Linked DNA regions of Thiosocius teredinicola. The protein of the gene in region 2 interacts with the protein of the main gene of each other region in a pairwise test. Links are inferred from orthologs where the notes say so. Each region holds a gene or a part of one and is shown on either strand. Other genes may lie near its edges.

Region 1 (3,224 bases), 2.8 Mb from region 2 along the record:
CCGAAGGCGGCGTTGATGGCCTTCTGGCCAGCGCCATCAAAGGCAAAAACTCGATGCCTCCAAGAGGCGGTTCGACTGCGAGCGACGAAGAATTGCGCAGTGCTATCGTCACCATGCTGACCGACAGCGGTGTCGAGGTGGATGCGGCGGCATCGGCACCGGCGGCTGAATCAGCGCCGGCAGCAGACAGCGCTTCGCCCGCCGCAGCGCCTGCTGCCGCAGCGGCAGTTGCCCCGGCGATGGCCGAGGCACCGGCTGTACCGCAAGAAGCGACTGCAGCTACCCTGGCTGCCGAGGCCTCGCCGAGCGACGTCTCGAAAGGCAAAACGGTTTACGCGACCGCCTGCTTTGCCTGCCACGACACCGGTGCAGCCGGTGCGCCTAAGAAAGGCGACAAGGCAGCGTGGGCACCGCGCATCGCGCAGGGCATGGAGACACTGTTCGCCAGTTCCATCAACGGCAAGGGCGCGATGCCGCCGAAGGGTGGTCAGGTGCAGCTGCCGGATGACGACATCAAGGCAGCAGTCAGCTACATGGTCAGCGAATCGCAGTAAGCGCTACGCTCGATCTAAACAAAAGCCCGGCCTGGTGCCGGGCTTTTTTGTGGGTATCGTTCGGCGATCAGTTGCCGAGCATGGCCTTGAGATTGGCCAGGTTCGCGTTGCCGCGCGCCTTCTTCTCCTCCACGCTCATGGTCGCCCCGCGGCCTTCCCAGCGCAGATCGTCGGCCGGCAGTTCGGCCAGGAAGCGGCTCGGCTCGCAGCGGGTGAGTTCGCCGGCGCGTCGTCGACGTTCGGCGCAGGTCATGACCAAGGTGGTCTGGGCGCGCGTAATGCCGACGTAGGCCAGACGACGCTCCTCGGCGATATTGTCTTCCTCGATGCTGCTGCGATGCGGCAACAGTTCCTCTTCCATGCCCACCAGGTAGACGTGCGGGAACTCCAATCCCTTGGCGCCGTGCAGGGTCATCAATACCACGCGGTCGTCGTTGCTCTCTTCGTCCTGGCGTTCGAGGATGTCCATCAACGCGAGATGATTGACCATCTCGGCAAGCGTATCGCCACGGTTCTCGTCGGCCTGCAGCTTGGCGAGCCAGTTGATCAGTTCTTCGACATTCTCCCAGCGGCGCTCGGCGATCTTGTCGCTGTTGCTCGACTGGTTGAGCCAGTCACGGTAATCGATGTCGCTCAACAGCTGCCGCAGGGTGTCGACCGCGGGTGCGCCATCGGCGGCACGGGCCGCGGATTGCAGCCAGTCGGCAAACTCGCGCAGGCGGCTCAATGCGCGTGCCGACAGTTGGTCTTCGAGACCGAATTCGCCGATCGCGTTGAACAATGTGGTGCCGCGTGTGCCGGCATACTGTGAGAGTTTCTCCAGCGTACCGGTGCCGATCTCGCGCCGCGGTGTATTGATCACCCTGAGGAATGCGCTGTCGTCGTCCGGGTTGGCCAGCAGGCGCAGATAGGCCATGACGTCCTTGACCTCGTTGCGCGAGAAAAACGCGGTGCCGCCGCTGAGGAAGTAGGGAATGTTCTGCGTGCGCAGCGCCTTTTCGAATGGCCGCGACTGGTGGTTGCCGCGATACAGGATCGCAAAACTGCTGTAAGGCGCACCGCTGTTGAAGCGCTGATGGATGATCTCGCTGACCACCCGCTCGGCCTCGTCCTCTTCGTCTTTGCAGTTGATCACCCGCAACTCATCGCCGGGACCAAGCTCGCTCCACAGCTTTTTCTCGAACACGTGCTCATTGTTCGCGATCAGGGTGTTGGCGGCGTGCAGGATGCGGCGCATCGAGCGGTAGTTCTGCTCCAGCTTGATCACATGCAGACGCGGAAAGTCGTCACGCAGTCGTGCCAGGTTTTCCGGTCGTGCGCCGCGCCAGGCATAGATCGACTGGTCGTCGTCGCCGACCACGGTCAGTGCACCGCGCACGCCCACCAGCAGTTTGACCAGTTCGTACTGTGCGCCGTTGGTGTCCTGGTACTCGTCGACCAGCAGGTAGCGTATGCGGTTCTGCCAGCGCTCGCGCAGTTCGGCATCGTCGCGCAGCAGGCTGACCGGCAGCAGGATCAGGTCGTCGAAATCGACCGCGTTGTAAGCGCGCAGTGCGCGTTGGTACGCGCCATACAATGCAGCCTGAAAGGCTTCGATGTCGGTCGCCGCGACGGCAATCGCCTGCTCGGGATCGACCAGATCGTTCTTCCATGCCGAGATCTGCCAACGAGCGCGTTGCAGGGCGTCTTTGTCGGCGTCGTTCTTCTTCGCCAGTTCGCGCAGCAGCTGGTCGACATCCTGCTCGTCGAAGATGCTGAATCCACTGCGCAGGCCCGCGGCCTTGAGTTCGCGACGCAGAATATTCAGCCCGAGGGTGTGGAAGGTCGAGATCGTCAGGCCGCGGGCGGCGTCACTGCCCAGCAGCTTGCCGACGCGGTTCTTCATCTCGCGCGCTGCCTTGTTGGTGAAGGTGACCGCCGTGATATTGCGTGCGGCGATACCCGCTTTCTCGATCAGGTGGGCGATCTTGGCGGTGATCACGCGCGTCTTGCCCGAGCCGGCGCCGGCCAGCACCAACAGCGGCCCGTCGAGGTAGCGCACAGCCTCGCGTTGTTTCGGGTTGAGATCGTTCATCGGCGGATACAGCGTGCCTGCACGGAAACTCGGTTAGACCTCTTCGCTGAAGAGTGGCCGTTTGACGCGATACAACGCGGAGATGTCTTCGTCGCCGTAGCCGGCCTCCATCAGGCGCTCGTAGTGCACCAGGGTCATCTCCACCATCGGCAGCTGCACGCTGTCGACCGCCAGCATGCTCTGGCAGATCGTCAGGTCTTTATGGTGCAGGGCGACGCGGAACCCCGGCTCAAAGCTGCCTTGGGTCATGGTTCGGCCGCGGTGTTCGACAAACCAGTTGCCCGCCGCACCGCTGCTGACCACGTCGACCACTTTGTCCATATCCAGTTTCTGGTGCTGGCCGAACGCCAGTGCCTCGGTGACCGCCTGGTTGATGCCGGCGCACATGATCTGGTTGACCGCTTTGGTGGCCTGGCCACTGCCGACCGGCCCCATGTGCACGACCTTGCGACTGATGCTCGATAGCACCGGTTGTACCTGGTCGAGTATCGCCGCGTCACCGCCGACCATCATCACCATCGTCGCCTTCTCGGCGCCTTCCTTGCCGCCGGACACGGGGGCGTCGAGAAAGTGGATGCCATGTGCGCCAAGGCGGT
Region 2 (3,123 bases):
GTTCAGTGACGCGCACGCCACCGACAACATTCAGAAATACGTCCTGATCGAACATGCCGATACCGCCGTGACGGTGCATGACGGCGAGCAGCATCGACAGTCGGTTCTGTTCGAGACCCAGGGCGACGCGTCGCGGGTTCGCCAACGGGCTTTGGTCGACCAGGGCCTGCACCTCGACCAACAACGGTCGCGTGCCTTCACGCGTGACCAGGATGCAGCTGCCCGGCACCTGCTCCTGGTGGCGCGACAGAAAGATCGCCGACGGGTTGGCTACTTCGCGTAGCCCCTTGTCGGTCATCGCAAACACGCCAAGTTCGTTGACCGCGCCGAAGCGGTTTTTGATCGCACGGATCAAACGATACGGGCTGCCGCTCTCGCCTTCGAAATACAGCACGGTGTCGACCATGTGTTCGAGTACACGCGGTCCCGCCAGGGCGCCTTCCTTGGTTACGTGGCCGACCAGAAACAATGAAGTGCCGGACTGCTTGGCATAGCGCACCAGGCGCGCGGCCGATTCGCGCACCTGCGCCACCGAGCCGGGCGCCGACTGCAGCGATTCGGTGTAGAAGGTCTGAATCGAATCGAGCACCAGCACCTTGGGCTTTTCAACCGCGATCAACGACAGGATGCGTTCGACACAGGTCTCGGTCAGCAGCCGCAGTTGCTCTGTCGGCAGACCCAGCCGGTGCGCGCGCATGCTGATCTGTTCGGCAGACTCTTCACCGCTGACATAGATCGCCGGGTGATCGCGCGCCAACAGCGCCAGGGCCTGCACGAGCAAGGTCGACTTGCCGATCCCGGGATCGCCGCCGATCAATACCACCGAACCGGTGACCAAGCCGCCGCCCAACACACGATCGAGTTCATCGAGCCCGGTCGGCAGGCGTTCGTTTTCCTGCGCGACGACTTCGGAGAGATTGCGGATGCGTGCCGTGTCTTCAGCGCCCGCATAGCCACTGAAACGCCCATCGGCTTTCGGCGTCGGCGCAGCGACGGTTTCCTGCAGGCTGTTCCATGCACCGCAATCGCCGCACTGCCCTGCCCACTTCGGCGACTGCGCGCCGCATTCAGAACAGACGTAAATCGTCTTGGCGGCCTTGGCCATACTTACGGCAGCTCCGGTGCAATCACGTCAATATTCGTCGTCGCCGTACACGTCGTAGGCGAAGTTGTCGAAGCGCGTGAACTGACCCTGGAAGGTGAGACTGACGGTGCCGATCGGACCGTTACGTTGCTTGCCGATGATGATCTCGGCCTTGCCCTTGTCGGGAGTGTCTTCGTTATAGACCTCGTCGCGGTAGATAAAAACGATAAGGTCGGCGTCCTGCTCAATGGCGCCCGACTCACGCAGGTCGGACATCACCGGCCGCTTGTTCGGGCGCTGCTCGAGCGAGCGGTTGAGCTGTGACAAGGCGATGACCGGCACGTTGAGTTCTTTGGCCAGGGCCTTGAGGCCGCGTGATATCGCCGAGATCTCGGTCGCACGGTTTTCGCCGGACTCCGGCGCCTGCATCAGCTGCAGATAATCGATCACGACAAGACCGAGGTGGCCGTGTTCCTTGGTCAGACGCCGACAGCGCGCGCGTAGATCCGTCGGGGTCAAGGCAGGCGTATCGTCGATGAACAACTTGGTGTTGTTCAGGATGTTGACCGCCGAGGTCACGCGCGGCCAGTCGTCATCTTCGAGCTTGCCCGAGCGCACCGCTTGCTGGTTGACGCGGCCGAGCGACGAGATCATGCGCATCGTCAGTGCCTCGCCCGGCATCTCCATCGAGAAGATCGCGACCGGCAGGCCCGTGGCGACGGCAACGTTCTCCGCAATGTTCATCGAAAACGTCGTCTTGCCCATCGACGGGCGCCCGGCCACGATGATCAGATCGGACTTCTGCAGACCGGAGGTCTTGTTGTCGAAATCGGTAAACCCGGTCGGCACACCGGTCAGCGCATCGTCGCTGCCGTACAGCTCTTCGATACGATTGATCGTCTCCGTCAGCAGGCGGGTGATCGAGCGGAAACCACCGCCGCCGCGCGCCTGCTGCTCGGCAATCTGAAACACCAGGTTTTCGGCGCTGTCGAGCAGTTCGTGCACCTTGCGCCCTTTCGGCCGGTAACCGTTTTCGGCGATCTGGTTGCCGACCTTGATCAACTGGCGAACAACGGATTGCTCACGCACGATGGCCGCATAGGCCTGCACGTTGGCCGCACTCGGCGTGTCGTTGGCGAGCATGCCCAGGTACGGCAGCCCGCCGACCTCGTCGAGGGTCTCGAGGCTTTCGAGTTCCTCGGCCAGGGTCACGACATCGAATGGCCGGTCGGCATCCGACAGGCTGGCGATCGCGGCGAAGATCAGCTGATGTTCGCGGCGGTAAAAATCCTGCTCGGTTATCTGATCGGCGATCTTGTCCCAGGCGCCGTTGTCCAGCATCAGACCGCCCAAAACGGCCTGCTCCGCCTGCACGGAATGCGGCGGTACGCGCAACGCTTCCATCTGCGCGTCGCCGTGATCTGCCATCGCTTCGGGAATGGAATCGTAAACCGCGTCAATCATGCCGCTGCCGGAACATCGTCGGGGAATGGCCGTTGATTACACCACAGAAGGTGCGCGATGAGGGAGAGCATAGGCTGAAAAACAGAAACCCGACGCAAGGCGTCGGGTTTCTATCGAATGCATCGGGTAAGCGGCCGCTCACGCGGTCGCCGGCCCTGGGTCGAGATCGGGCTTATTCTTCGCCGACGATCGTGACCTTGACGGTTGCATCGACGTCGGTGTGCAGGTGCAGCGTGACTTCGTACTCACCGGCGTTGCGGAACGGACCTTCCGGCAGACGCACTTCCGACTTGGCCACCTCGACACCGGCTTCGGTGCAGGCATTGGCGATATCGACGGTACCCACCGAACCGAACAGGCGACCTTCTTCACCCGATTTGTGGGTGATCGTCACACCGTCGCTCAGCGCCTCGATCTTGGCCTTGCGCTCTTCAGCAGTAGCCAGCTTGTCTGCCGCCTGCTGTTCGAGTTCGGCGCGACGCTCTTCGAACACCTTGATGTTTTCCGCGCTGGCGAATACAGCCTTACCCTGCGGGATGAGGAAGTTGCGACCGAAGCCGGACTTCACCGAAACC

The links.
Region 1: the proteins of dnaB (region 2) and rep interact in binary tests that used the Escherichia coli proteins (3 or more experiments, as listed by UniProt). The link is inferred for Thiosocius teredinicola from one-to-one orthologs.

What each region holds. Positions count from the first base shown.
Region 1 is NZ_CP019936.1:559,024-562,247, forward strand. The notes cover bases 126-3,027. They hold rep (DNA helicase Rep), read right to left. Parts: upstream 2,629-3,027; coding sequence 622-2,628; downstream 126-621. Other genes in these bases: B1781_RS02645 (c-type cytochrome), read left to right, coding at 126-554; B1781_RS02655 (NAD(P)-dependent oxidoreductase), read right to left, coding at 2,662-3,027. In the rest of the region: more of B1781_RS02645, read left to right, coding at 1-125; more of B1781_RS02655, read right to left, coding at 3,028-3,224. UniProt on the Escherichia coli protein: Rep helicase is a single-stranded (ss)DNA-dependent ATPase involved in DNA replication; it can initiate unwinding at a nick in the DNA. It binds to ssDNA and acts in a progressive fashion along the DNA in the 3' to 5' direction.
Region 2 is NZ_CP019936.1:3,358,898-3,362,020, forward strand. The notes cover bases 323-3,123. They hold dnaB (replicative DNA helicase), read right to left. Parts: upstream 2,513-3,123; coding sequence 1,133-2,512; downstream 323-1,132. Other genes in these bases: radA (DNA repair protein RadA), read right to left, coding at 323-1,105; rplI (50S ribosomal protein L9), read right to left, coding at 2,721-3,123. In the rest of the region: more of radA, read right to left, coding at 1-322. UniProt on the Escherichia coli protein: The main replicative DNA helicase, it participates in initiation and elongation during chromosome replication. Travels ahead of the DNA replisome, separating dsDNA into templates for DNA synthesis.